3 regions of the Butyricicoccus sp. AM78-15b2TA genome follow, and region 3 is predicted to be linked to each of the others. Evidence: predicted binding sites of a transcription regulator. Region 3 holds the regulator's gene; each other region holds the start of a gene.
The links. The regulator LexA, encoded in region 3, represses DNA repair genes until DNA is damaged. The targets are predictions, from matches to a motif close to CNAACANNTGTTNG.
Positions count from the first base shown of each region.

Region 1: recA (recombinase RecA) is a predicted target of LexA. The motif match lies at 1,857-1,870, and genes of this name have one in related genera.
Region 2: dinB (DNA polymerase IV) is a predicted target of LexA. The motif match lies at 2,500-2,513, and genes of this name have one in related genera.

Region 1 is NZ_JAQEHY010000006.1:107,332-112,061, forward strand. Features, by position in the region: gene aguA (agmatine deiminase) at 1-451, opposite strand, end outside; gene PGS25_RS07695 (DUF4282 domain-containing protein) at 794-1,264, shown strand; gene PGS25_RS07700 (metal-dependent transcriptional regulator) at 1,420-1,803, shown strand; gene recA (recombinase RecA) at 1,983-3,155, shown strand; gene PGS25_RS07710 (regulatory protein RecX) at 3,155-3,622, shown strand; gene pepF (oligoendopeptidase F) at 3,749-4,730, shown strand, end outside.
Region 2 is NZ_JAQEHY010000003.1:87,143-91,872, reverse strand. Features, by position in the region: gene PGS25_RS04200 (RNA polymerase sigma factor) at 1-227, shown strand, start outside; gene PGS25_RS04195 (hypothetical protein) at 193-1,233, shown strand; gene dinB (DNA polymerase IV) at 1,268-2,482, opposite strand; TPP riboswitch at 2,581-2,683, shown strand; gene thiS (sulfur carrier protein ThiS) at 2,757-2,951, shown strand; gene thiF (sulfur carrier protein ThiS adenylyltransferase ThiF) at 3,157-3,792, shown strand; gene mscL (large conductance mechanosensitive channel protein MscL) at 3,840-4,253, opposite strand; gene PGS25_RS04170 (thiazole synthase) at 4,332-4,730, shown strand, end outside.
Region 3 is NZ_JAQEHY010000003.1:265,817-270,546, reverse strand. Features, by position in the region: gene PGS25_RS05020 (DAK2 domain-containing protein) at 72-1,721, opposite strand; gene PGS25_RS05015 (Asp23/Gls24 family envelope stress response protein) at 2,031-2,381, opposite strand; gene lexA (transcriptional repressor LexA) at 2,679-3,269, shown strand; gene recG (ATP-dependent DNA helicase RecG) at 3,998-4,730, shown strand, end outside.

The DNA.
Region 1 (4,730 bases), on a different contig from region 3:
CGCGTTTGTCGTATACGTCGTTGCTGACCAGGTCGCAGAACTTGCGCGCCACGCGGTTGTCCTTCTCCCACGAGGGATACAGGCCGTCCACATCGCCGCCCCACGCGTTAAATCCCCAGTCGATGCCGCGGCGCTCTCCCCTGCCGTTGATAACAAAGGTCGGGCCAACATCACGCGCCCACGCATCGTCAGTCTCCATCACGACCAGACGAACGCGGTCGGGCAGCTGCGCACGCGCGTTGTCATACTGCCCTTCCGAGCAGAGCACGGTCATGCTTTCGCTTTCGGAAATCGTCTCGATCACACGCAGAAAGGCTTTCCGGGCCGCATAGGCGCCGTACTGCCAGCTGTCGGCGCGTTCCGGCCAGATCATCAGGCAGCCCTCATGCGGTGCAAACTCCGCAGGCATATAAAACCCGTCCTGCGCGGGTGTAGTGTGCAAAATTTTCATGGTATCTCTCCTGTTCGGTGGTACATCAAGAGTACAACATTTTGATGGAATTTGCAATGGTCGTAGGCGGTTTGAAATGAAAAATTGAGAATGGAGAATGGAAAATGAACGTAATATTTAACGGTATGCGGGCGGTCGCCGGCCGCCCCTGCAATTCCACGATTGCCGCCGTTTCTTAATGATAACGCCATTCTCACCTGATAAATACACCGATTTTCCCCTCACCTGCATTCTCCATTCTCCATTTTCCATTCTCAATTATTCAACTTTCCCTTTATCAACCCCGCAGAATATGGTACACTAAAAATGTATCAACCCATTTCCAAAGGAGAGGTGCATACCATGAATTACGCTTACACCTATACATACACACCGCTTTTCTCAATGATTCTGCCGATTCTGGCACTTTTACTGATTCTTGCGGGCGGCATCGCGCTGTACACGCTGTTTGTCCGCAAGCCGAATCACTACCACGGCGCGGCAGCAAAGCTGCATGATTTTCTCAATTTCCGGCACGCATACACCGAGGGTCTGCTGAAAATCCTGTACTGCATGACGGTCGCTGCGCTGGCTGTTTACAGCGTTATTCTGCTGTTTTTCCACTTTTTCTGGGCGATCCTGCTGTTTATCGTCGGAAATATTGCTGCACGGCTCGGCTATGAATTTATTATGATGCTGTTCAGCATGCACCGCACCCTGCGCAGCATTGACCGCAAAATGCCCGAGCCGCAGCCGTTCGAGCAGCCGGCTCCCGCACCGCAGCCCGAGCCGCAGAATACACCGGAAAATCCGCTCCCGCCCGATCAGCCGTAACACAGACCGCTGTTTCCGCTTGAAATTTGTTCAACGCAGATTGCAAAAACACGCAAGTCATGATAAAATAGATATACTATTACAGAATTTCGCGGCAGGACCAACCCATGTGCTGCCCTACAGAAAAGAGTATCTTAAAAAAGGAGGTCCGTGCATTGAAAATTCAGGAAAGCGCGGAAAACTACCTGGAAGCCATCCTGGTTCTGACGCAGAAAAATGGACAGGTGCGCTCGATCGACGTTGCGCACTACACCGGCTTTTCCAAGCCGAGCATCAGCCGTGCCGTTGGCCTGCTGCGCGATAACGGTTACGTTTCCATCGACCAGAATGGTCTGCTGGGACTGACCGAATCCGGCATGCAGATTGCCACCAGCATTTACGAGCGCCACACCGTGCTCACCGCGTTCCTCACCGCTCTCGGCGTGGACGCTGAGACCGCCGCTGAGGATGCGTGCCGCATCGAGCATGTGCTGAGCGAGGAAACCTTCGACAAGCTCAAGCAGCATGCGAAGGCGTATATCGACGCACAGGGTAAATAAGACCCGTTGAAAATCCTGCCTTTTCAGGCAGGATTTTTTATATCAAATTTTATCGAACAAATTTTCGATAAAATCATTGCATTCAAATCGGCACCCTGTTATAATGGGTGTATCGAATCCGAATACACCGCCGCTCTGCGGCTTGCATATTTGTAACTTTTTCAGGAGGAAATGCTATCATGGCTACCAAAAAGCAGTTGGAACCGGTCGCTCCTGCGGCTGATAAGAAGAAAGCACTTGCCGCTGCGCTCGGTCAGATCGAAAAGCAGTTCGGCAAAGGCTCGGTTATGCGTCTGGGCGAAAACACCGGCATGAACATCGAACACATCCCGACCGGCTCGATCGGTCTGGATCTCGCACTCGGCATCGGCGGTCTGCCGCGCGGCCGAATCATTGAGATCTACGGACCGGAATCCTCCGGTAAGACCACGGTTGCGCTGCACAGCGTTGCAGAGGCACAGAAGCTGGGCGGCACGGCTGCGTTTATCGACGCCGAGCACGCGCTCGACCCGGTTTACGCCAAGGCACTCGGCGTTGACATTGACAGCCTGCTGGTCTCCCAGCCGGACACCGGTGAGCAGGGTCTGGACATTGCGGAAGCGCTTGTGCGCTCGGGCGCGATCGACATCGTGGTTATCGACTCGGTTGCCGCGCTGACGCCGCGCGCCGAAATCGAAGGCGAAATGGGCGATTCCTTCGTCGGTCTGCATGCCCGCATGATGAGTCAGGCGATGCGCAAGCTGGCCGGCTCGATCGCCAAGAGCCAGTGCGTAGCCATCTTTATCAACCAGCTGCGTGAGAAGGTCGGCGTCATTTACGGCAATCCGGAGGTCACCACCGGCGGCCGTGCGCTCAAGTTCTATGCGTCTGTCCGCATGGAGGTTCGCCGCGTGGAGCATCTGAAAAACGGCACCGAGCTGATCGGCAGCCACACCCGCGTAAAGGTTGTAAAAAACAAGGTCGCTCCCCCGTTCAAGCAGGCTGAGTTCGATATTATGTACGGCGAAGGTATTTCCCGCACGAGCGAGCTGGTCGATCTCGGCGTGGAATTCGGCATCCTCAACAAATCCGGCGCGTGGTTCTCCATGGGCGATACCCGTCTGGGTCAGGGCCGTGATGCTGCCAAGCAGTATTTCAAGGATCATCCGGACATCGCGGATGACGTACAGAAGCAGATCATGGAAAAGGTAGCCGAGGAGCGCAGCAAGCTGGCGCAGAGCCATGCGGCACGTCCTTCCGCTGCTGTGCCGACCGAGAAGGCCGAAAAACCTGCGGATAAGGCACCGCGTCCGTCGTCCTCCAAGGCAGTCTCCATCGACGCGGACGATTTTGATGACCTCGACGAAGAATAATGAGCGAGGATAAATACCGCGCAGCCCTCGATATAGCGGCAAAACAGCTGTCTTATCGGGCATTGAGTGCGAAAATGCTGCGCGACAAGCTGCTTGCCAAGGGGCACGATGAGGAAGCCGCCGATTACGCGCTTGCGTGGCTGACCGAACGCAGCATGCTCAATGACGCGCTGTTCGCGGAAAGCGTTGTGCGCGGCTACAAGCGCAAGGGCTACGGCGCGGCACGCATCCGACAGGAGCTGACCCGCCGCGGCATAGACCGCGACACCGCAGAAGCGGCTATGCAGACCTTCTCCCCGGATGAGGCGCAAATGCTGGCTCTGCTCGAAAAACGCCTGCGCGGTGACGTTTCCGATCGAAAAGAGGTCGAAAAAGCCGTTGCGGCACTCCAGCGTCGCGGTTTTGCGTGGAATGATATCAAGCGTGCACTCGAAACCTACGGCAGTTCGCTGCCGGAGAAAGAATAACAAACATCCCGCTTTTTGCAAGGAAAGCGGGATGTTTTATTTTATCGCGGTAAATCGCTTGCATGAATCCCGCGGTTGGAGTATCATAATAAGAGGAGAAAACTCTACCGGAAAGGAAGTATTTCCATGGAAACCAATAAAATTCCCGTCCGCGCAGATGTGCCCGAAAAGGACAAATGGGCGATTCAGGATCTGTTTGCGACCGACGATGACTGGCGTGCCGCGTTAGCGAAGGCCAAGGAGTTCCTTCCGCGCATCACCGCATTCCGCGGCAGACTGGCCGAAAGCGGCGCTGCTCTGCTGTCTTTTTTCCGTCTGGATGATGAAATCAGCCTTGCATTTGACGCGCTCGTACACTACGCGCAGCGCCGCAGCGATGAAGACACCCGCGTCGCCGCGTATCAGGAGATGGTCAGCCAGGTGACGCGCTTCGCGGTCGAAATTCAGTCTGCCGCCGCGTTTGAGACCCCTGAGCTGCTCGCCATCAGTGATGAGGACATGAACCGTCTGTACGCCGAAGCACCCGAGCTGGAGCTGTACCGCCTGAATATCGACCGCATTCGCCGCCGCCGAGAGCATGTGCTGTCTGACAAGGAGGAGGCAATCCTCGCCGCTGCAGGCGAAATGGCCGCCAGCCCGGATGACATTTACTCCATGCTCAACGACGCCGACCTCAAATTCCCGGACGCGGTGGACAAGGACGGCAATAAGCACCCCGTCACGCACAGCACGTTCATCCCGCTCATGCAGTCCTACGACCGTGTACTGCGAAAGTCCGCGTTCGATTCGCTGTACTCGGTGTACGGCCAGTTCCGCAACACCTCGGCGGCAACGCTGTCCGCGCAGCTCAAGCAGCTGCTGTTCTTTGCGAATGTCCGCAAGTACCCCTCAACGCTGGATGCCGCCCTTGACGGCAACGAAGTGCCGACCGAAATTTACCGCAACCTGATCGATGCGGTGCACCGCTCGTTTGCGCCCATGTACCGCTATGTTGCGCTGAGAAAGAAGCTGCTCAGCGTGGACGAACTGCACATGTACGACCTGTATGTGCCGGTCGTGGACGGCGTGGAAATGAAATTCACGTTCGAGGAGGCCAAGGAGATCGCAC
Region 2 (4,730 bases), 180 kb from region 3:
AGGACAGCGTACTGGATGAAGCCCTGCGGCGGCTGACGCCCAAGTACCGCACGGCAGTGCATTTATTCTACTGCGAGGGCTACACCGCAGAGGAGATTGCGCGCATGAGCGGGGAAAAACCGTCCACGATACGCACACGGCTGACGCGCGCACGGGCACAGCTGCGCGAATTGATGAAAGGAGAACTGGACGATGGATTTTCACAAGCAGTACCGCGACATGAATGAGAATATCACGCCGAGCGACACACTGGTGCAGCAGACGATCGCCAAAATGGAGAGCGGCAGGCCGCACAGAGCGCGAAAACCGCTCAAGATCATCCTTGCGGTTGCGGCGGCACTGGCCTGCGTGAGCACCGCCGTAGCTGCCAATCAGGAGGCGGTTCTGCGGGTGCTGTACCAAATCGCGCCCGGCATGGCAGAGTACCTGCAGCCGGTCGGGCAGGTCTGCGAGGACCGGGGCGTCAAGCTGGAGGTCGTTTCGGCGGACGTGGAAGGCAGCACAGCAAAGGTTTATTTGTCGCTGACCGACACCACGGGCAGCGTGTTCGGCGATGCCGCGCCGGATATGTACGACAGCTGGCATTTGGATTATCCGCGCTTGGGCAGAACTGCACCGCTGTCCTGCGGCTGCTCGACGGTTGACTACGATCCAAGTGCCCGCACGGCAACATATTTTCTTCAAATTGACGATTTGGGAGGAGATGTTCCGGCAGGCGCGTTCAAGTTTTCGTTTAACAAGCTGCTGATTGGAAAAGTAGAGCAGGAAGATGTTCCGGTAACGGCGGATTTGTCCGCAGTGACGCAGAATGCACCGACCGAGAATCACGATATCAACGGTCTGAGTGCGTCGGATATCTCGCTGTACGAAACCATGCACGACTATGATTTTCTTGTTTCGCAGGGCACTTTGTGGCAGAGTGAGAATGGGGTATGCGCACTGATTGCTGCCGGATGGCAAAATGGAGAACTGCATTTGCATTATCGCACAGATGGTTCGCTGACGCTGGATAATCACGCAGATTTTTCGACCTTGCACCTTGCGGACGGCACGGAACTGATGTGCGAATACGCGGTATCCTACAAGGATTTTGACAATGATATTGATTACACAGAGTACGTTTTCCCGATGGCATACGAGGATGTTGCCGGCTGTACACTTACCGGTGATATCTACACCGCAAGCGACCTGATGGACGGCAGCTGGGCGGTATCCTTCCGGCTGACGCAGTAACGCAAAAATGAGGACATATCCGGCAGATATGTCCTCATTTTTTATCCGTTTTATCCTTTTTCTTCACCGAATGCGCGAACACGACTGATTTATCACCGAATTTCTGCCGCAGCGCGTCAACCGTCTGGTCAAGCTTATGCTGACGGTCGCGCTTCTGGATATCCTCGGCGGCGTCAAACAGCGAAAGCTGCTCGCACGACTGATTTTCCGGCAGCAGATTGGCTGCCGTGACCGAGAGCAGGCGCACCGGCTTGTCCATCGGCCAGTGCCCGAGCAGCAGCTGCATGGACAGGTCGATGAGCGTCCGCGTGGAGTTGGTCGGCCGCTCAAGCGTTACCTGCCGCGAGCGGTTGTGAAATTCCGGGTCGCGGATGCCGAGCTGCACGGTCTGGCACACCATGCCGCGCTTTCGCAAACGTCTGCCGACATTGTCGCACAGCGCCGTGATGCCCATGCGGCATTCGTCCGCGCCGAGCAGATTGTGCGCGAACGTCATGCTGTTGCCGACCGATTTGACTTCTCGTTCCGCGTAAAATGAGCGCACAGGCTCATCGTCCTCGCCTCTGGCGTAACGCAGCAGAAGATCGCCGTTTTTGCCCAGAATGCTGTGGATAAACGCCGGATCGCAGGCGGCAAGCTCGCCGATCGTGCGTACGCCCAGTTGGTTCAGCCGGTCGCTGGCGCGTTTGCCGACATACAGGAGCGTGTTCGCGGGCAAGGACCACACGCGCTGCTTGAAATTTCCGCGCGAAAAGACCGTCGTGCCGTCCGGCTTTTTGTAATCGCTGCCGAGTTTGGCGAACGCGCGGTTGAACGATACGCCGACCGAAATGGTCAGCCCGACCTCCTCGCGCATGCGGCGGCGCAGCTCGTCCGCGATATGCTCGCCGGAGCCGAACAGGTGCATCGAGCCGGTGACATCGAGGAAGGATTCGTCAATGCCGAACGGATCGACAAGATCGGTGTACTGCAGGTACAGCTCGTTGCACTTGCGCGAAAACTTCACATATTCGCTCCGGTGCGGTGCTACCAGCCGTAAATCCGGGCATTTTCGTTTCGCCTGCCAGATGGTCTCGGCGGTTTGTACGCCGAAGGCTTTGGCCTTCTCGTTCTTGGCGAGAATGATGCCGTGGCGGCTCTCCGGATCACCGCAGACGGCGGTCGGTCCGTCGGCGAGCGACGGGTCGAGCAGCGTTTCCACACTCGCGAAAAACGAGTTGCAGTCGCAGTGCAGAATGGTTCTGTCCATCGGTCATCATCTCCTCCCGAACGAATGTTTGCATCGTATAACTGCATTATATCCGAAAAAAATGTGCTTGACAAGTGGGAGAATGAGGTGCATACTGTATTTGCAAGCAAGGGTGCCGTGATGAGCGGCTGAGAGGGCGAGAGCCTAACCTTTTGAACCTGTTGGTTAGCACCATCGTAGGGAAGCTGTCGCATACACTTGAAATTTTAATGCTCCGGTTTTACCGCATGGTGAGACCGGAGCATTTTTTTCTTGCGGAAAAGAGGATATTTGCATGAAAGTAAACGGTAACGAACGCGCTGTTCCCGCAGAAGGAACCGTACTGGCACTGCTGAAGGAGTTGGGTCACGACCCGCAGCGTGTGGCTGTCGAGAAGAACGGCACCATCATTCCGCGCGCGCAGTTCGCGGAAGAGAAGCTGACCGATGCCGACCATCTGGAAGTCGTATGCTTTGTGGGCGGCGGCTGATATTCTTCGATTGAAACTACAGTTTCAATCGAGAGGGGACATACTGCGTAAAACGCGGATATGTCCCAAAGAAATTTGCGCGCCGCGAGCGGCACACACATTTTTTACTGGTATGAAAACCGAGATACATGCTCCCGGTTTTCATAGAAATTGCAATGCAATTTCCGATTAAATGCACGCTGCGCGTGATTACAGGAGAATTCCCATGATTTTAACCAAAGAACAACTGCATGACGCACTGGTGGAACGCCACGGCGCGGATATTCAGGCTAAGCTGGACAAGGCGTGTGTCGGCATTGCAGGTCTGGGCGGGCTTGGCTCCAACCTTGCGATCTTTCTGGCGCGGCTGGGTGTCGGTCATCTCATCCTTGTGGATTTCGATGTGGTGGACATCACCAACCTTAACCGTCAGCATTACACGATGAAAGACCTCGGCATTCCGAAAACGCTCGCGCTTGTTGAGCAGCTTGAGGCCATCAATCCCTATCTCACTTACGAGACCTACACCGAGCGGGTCGTTCCGTCCAACGTAGAGCGGCTGTTCTCCGGCTGTGATGTGGTCGTAGAGGCGTTCGACAAGCCGGACCAGAAGGCCATGCTGCTCGAGAATCTGCTTACCAGACTGCCGGAAAAGCCGGTCGTGTCGGGCAGCGGCATGGCAGGCTACGGTTCAGCGAACCTGATCAAGACCGAAAAACGCTTCGGCCATGTGTATCTCTGCGGCGACGGTACAAGCGATGTAGCCGACGGTCTCGGCCTGATGGCGCCGCGCGTAGCGGTCTGCTCGGCACATGAAGGCACGATGGTGCTGCGCCTGCTCATCGGAGAAACGGAGCCGTAAATAGAAAACGGAGAACAGAAGCCGCAGCTTTCATTCTCCGCTCTCCATTATTCTTTCGGCTGATCGGAACCGCAATGTGCACACTTGACAGCTTTGATCGGAATCTCGCTGCAGCAGAACGGGCAGACCTTGGTGGTCGGCTCTGCGGGTGCTTCCGGCTTTTTGCCGAGCGCAGTCAGCTTATTGACCGCTTTGAGCAGGCAGAACAGAACGAACGCCATGATCAAAAAGTTGATGATCGAGGTGATGAATGCACCGTAGCGCAGCTCCACACCGCCGAGGTTCAGCACGAAACCGCTTAAATCGGTGCCGCCGAACAGGCCGAGAATCGGGTTAATGAGGTTATCGGTCAGTGAAGTCACGATGCTGGTGAACGCACCGCCGATGATAACACCGATCGCCATGTCCATCACGTTGCCGCGCAGCGCGAAGGCTTTGAATTCTTCGATAAACTTTTTCACTTTTACGTTCCCCTTTCTTATTTATACTATCAGTTTATACGTTTCCCTTAAATGGGTCAAGAAAAAGGAGTTTTTCACATGAAAGATACGCTTGTAATCGGCGGACACGAGTTTCAGTCCCGCTTTATCCTTGGTTCCGGCAAGTATTCGCTCGACCTGATCAACGCTGCTGTGCAGAATGCAGGCGCACAGATCATCACGCTGGCACTGCGCCGAGCAAATGAGGGCGGCACGGCTAACATCCTCGACTATATCCCAGAGGGCGTAACGCTGCTGCCGAACACCTCGGGTGCCCGCAATGCCGACGAGGCGGTTCGTATTGCGCGCCTGTCGCGTGCGTGCGGCTGCGGCGATTTCGTCAAGATCGAAATCATGCGCGACAGCAAGTACCTGCTGCCGGATAATCAGGAGACCATCCGCGCGACCGAGATTCTCGCAAACGAAGGCTTTGTTGTCATGCCGTATATGTATCCCGAT
Region 3 (4,730 bases):
AGCAGACGAAATTTCACGAAAAAAGCATCGGAAACGCAGTTTCCGATGCTTTTTTATGCTTTCCGGACGGTTTACTCTACCGAAATGATGTAGTAGTAAACCGGCTGACCGCCGTCGATGACGTTGATCTCCATCTCCTTATTTTCCTTGTGAAGCAGGTTCTCGACCTCAGCGGCCTGCTCCTCGGTAACGCCTTCGCCGAAGATAACGGTTGCAAACGCGCTGTCGTCGGATACCATCTCGCGCGCCAGCTTCTTGATGACCGAGGTTTCCTTGCCGTTGGCGCACAGCTTACCCTCGCACAGCGACAGATACTCACCCTGCTTGATCTTCTTGCCGTCAAACTCGCTGTCGCGGGCCGCATACGTCACCTGACCGCTGCGGACGTGCTTTGCCGCGTCCAGCATAGCAAGCGCCAGCTCGCTGTCCTGCTCGGCTTCCGGATCGACCGCCAGCATGGCCGAAATACCCTGCGGGATGGTCTTGGTCGGCACGACGATCACCTTTTTCTCCTCGGAGAGATGAACCGCCTGCTCGGCAGCCATGATGATGTTCTTGTTGTTCGGCAGCACGAAAACGATCTCTGCCGGAACGGCATCGACAGCGTGCAGAATATCGTCGGTGGACGGGTTCATGGTCTGACCGCCCTGTACGACAACGTCCGCGCCGAGGTCGGTAAACAGGGTTTTGAGACCCTCACCGGCAGCAACGGCTACAAAGCCAAACTTCTTCTCTGCCGGAACGATCACGCGCTCTTTGGGCGCGTCTGCCGTGCCCTCGATTACCTTGGCGGTGTGCTGCTCGCGCATGTTTTCGATCTTAACGGTCAGCAGCGGACCGAATTTCAGACCCTCCTCGAGCGCCTTGTTCGGCTGGTCGGTGTGAACGTGTACCTTGACGATATCATCATCCTCGACAACAACCAGCGAATCGCCGATTTCGTTCAGGATAGAGCGCAGACGGGCAACATTGCGTGCCTTGTCCTTGCGGGATGCGATGAACTCGGTGCAGTAGGTGAAGGTGATGTCCTCGTCGTTGATCGCAGCGAAGTCTGCGGTGGACTTGGTCGGCTCTGCCGCAACAGCACGTTCCTTGTGGATGCCGCGCAGCGCGTCCAGCATGCCCTCGAAGATGGTGATAAAGCCGAAGCCGCCGGCGTCAACCACGCCTGCCTTTTCAAGCACCGGATTCTGGTGAACGGTCTCCTCGAGTGCGGTGTGGCCCTGCTCGAGGATCGCTGCCAGAACCTGCTCTGCGGTGAGCGTCGGCTCGGCCTGACACAGCTCGACCGCGTGCTGTGCCGCAACGCGCGATACGGTCAGAATGGTGCCCTCAGCGGGCTTCATAACCGCCTTGTAGGCGGTGTCTACGCCTTCGCGCAGCGCAAGCGCGAGTGTGCGGCCATCAGCCTCCTCGGTCTCGCGCAGCTTTTTCGCCATGCCGCGGAACAGCAGCGACAGGATAACGCCCGAGTTGCCGCGCGCGCCGCGCAGCAGCGCGGAAGCGGTCGCATCCGCCGCTTTGGCGAGGGTCGGCTCAGCGAGCTTTTCCATCTCAGCCATCGCGGAACCCATCGTCATGGACATATTCGTGCCGGTATCGCCGTCCGGCACCGGGAATACGTTCAGTTCGTTTGCCTGTTCCTTCTTTTCTGCAATGGCGAGTGCGCCCTCGATCACCATGGACCGGTACAGCGCACCGTTGATTTTCTGATCTGCCATTTAATTTAATCTCTCCCTAAAAAAGTAACCGCGCAGTTGCGCGTAATAAGATTTCGGTTTACTTGCAAACCGTAACCGCATGGCAGGATTTCCTTAGGGCAATCCGAGCCATTGGTCCCGTCCGCAGACGTCCGCGGTTACGCCGCGGCATGCAATCAGCGGCGTATTTCGCCGCAACAAAACCCGCGACATGTGCGTGGGTTTTGTTACCCCGACTCAGCCGTCCTGGACGGCGACGTTCGGGTATCGGAAGTCAGTTTCTCCGGAACTGACTTCCGTATATAGGGGACTTGCGAAGTCCCCTATAGGTCAGTCCGCCTTAATGCTCTCTACATAGATATCGACGTTCTTCACGTCCACACCGGTCAGACGCTCAACGTTGTAGCGTACCTCGCCGATGATAGAGCGGCAGACGGTGGCAATATTCACACCGTGCTCGACTGCAATGTGCAGGTCGATGTTGACACCGCCGTCCACAGCCTCGGTGACCTTTACGCCGCGCGACTGGTTTTCCAGTCCGAGCAGGTGCGCCAGTCCGTCCGACATGGAGCGGATGGTCATGCCTTTGACACCGAAGCAGGAGGATGCTGCGTAACCGGCAATGCCGGCCAGCACCTCGTTGGTAATGTCGATATATCCGAGATCGGTCTTGATGGTCATATAAAAACCTCCCTGCGAGTTAGGGGTGCAGAATGCGGGTCCCCTTGCAATAATCAATACTTTTGCTGCTTATATGATATAACAAAATCATGTAAAATACAAGCAATGCGGTGATGAAACTGCGTTATTTTTCAACACAGCGGCAGAAAATGGATAAATTGAAGGATAGTGTCGAATAACGCGGAAAATTCGTACAGGTTAATACAAACAAATGTTTGCTTATTGCAGCGGATTGCGGTATAATAAGGATAAAATTACGAACGTATGTTCCGACGGAAACAGCGAGGAGTGCCGAAAATGAAGAAGATTTCCGCCAAACAACAGCAGATACTGGATTATATAAGCAGTTATTCCCTTGAACACGGCTATCCGCCTTCGGTGCGCGAGATTGGTGCAGAGATGGGACTGCGGTCGCCGTCCACCGTGCATGCGCACCTGAAAAAGCTGCAGGAGGCCGGTTATCTGGAGCCGAATGAGCATAAATCGCGTGCGCTGACGCCGGTCAGCGGCCCTTCCATGGTGCCGCGCGTGCCGATTCTGGGCCGCGTCACCGCCGGTATGCCGATCCTCGCGGTGGAGGAGCATATCGGCTATGTGCCGTTCGAACCGGCAGCGGGAGGCGGCGAGTATTACGCGCTGCGCATTCGCGGCGATTCGATGATCGGCGTGGGCATTATGGATGATGATCTGGTCATTATCCGGCAGGATGTGCAGGCGCGCAACGGCGACATCGTGATCGCGCTGCTCGAGGATGAGGCCACCTGCAAGACGCTCAACATCACGCCGGACGGTGTATGGCTCATGCCGGAGAATCCGGCGTATCCGCCGATCAACGGCACCGGGTGCCAGATTTTAGGCGTGGTGAAGGCGGTTTACCGCGAGTATTAAGAGCAGCCTTTTTCAGCATCGGCTGAGCGGGGGACGCGAACTGCCGCAGGCGTGTTCGCCCCTAACGGGCGGGAGGTTTTTCGCTTGAAATCAAGCGGGGACTTCGCCGCTCCCGCAGCGAGGGCAAGAGGGTAGACACCTACGGTTTCTACCCTCTTAACTCCCGTTTCCCTTTGTTTGTTAGTCTGGCGCAGACCAGAGAGCGGCGACCGCTTCGAAAAGGGGAACGGCAGTCGGGTTACCACAGCGTATCTTTCGCAACCTGTTCGCAGTTCACAGATAGATTGCTGCTACACAGGGTGCGGCACTGTTATGCCGCACCCAGCGTAGAGTTGCCCGTATGTGTAGCAGAAAGGTATCTGACCCTGCGAATACGCGGATACATGGACGGCTATCAGTCGTCCTGCGGAAGAAAAAATCCTCTGCCGTTCCTTTATAGTCTCAGTTCTGCAAATTTCGCCGTGCTAAGAGGAAACGGGGAGATTCATAAGAGGGGTGGAAACCTTTGGTGTCCATCCCTCTTATGCGCCCGCCGCGTAGGCGAACTCCCGCTGAACTTCAGCGAAAAACGCTCCGCCCGTTAGGGCGAACCGTCTGCGCGGTTCGTGCGCCCCGGTCAATTGGTGCAGAAAAAAGGGCGCCGCCCAGAATGGGCGAACCGCCTGCGCGGTTCGTGCGCCCCGTAAAGCGGGTGCCTTGCAAATCAAAATTCCCAAAGGAGAATCCTCATGCCATCGGTTGATGACAGCATCCAGTTCGTCAAGGGCATCGGCCCGAAAAAGGCGAAGCTGCTCGAAAAACTGCATATCCGCACGCTTCGTGACGCGCTCGAGACCTACCCGCGCGACTACGAGGATCGCACTCACATCACGCCGATTGCGGAAATCGGCATGGAGGACAAGTATGCTGTGCGCGCTGTGGTCGGCACCGAACCCAGGGTCAACCGTATCCGCAAGGGCCTGACGCTGGTCAAGTGCACGATTTACGATGAAACCGGCACGCTGAACGTCACCTATTTCAACAATCCGTATGCTGCGGCACAGCTGCGCGTCGGACAGGAGTATGTGTTCTACGGCAAGGTGCAGGGCTATGGGCGCGGCCGCACGATGGTTTCCCCGCAGTCGGAGAAGGTCGCACCGGACGCTGACCACCCGGGACGCATCGTGCCGGTCTATCCGCTGACGGCGGGACTGACCCAGCGCGATCTTGAGCGTGTAACCGCTGTCGCGCTCGACACGCTGACCGGTGAATGGTCCGATCCGCTGCCCGAACTTTTGCGGGCGAAATACCGCCTGCCGGACGCAGTAGATGCGCTTTCTGCAATTCACCGGCCGAAAACCAAGGACGATGTGGCGCAGGCGCGCCGACGCATGGTATTCGAGGAGTTGTTTTTGCTCTGCTGCGGCCTGCAGCAGCTGAAGGAGCGTCGAAAGGCGGATTCCGGCATTGTTTTCACCTCGA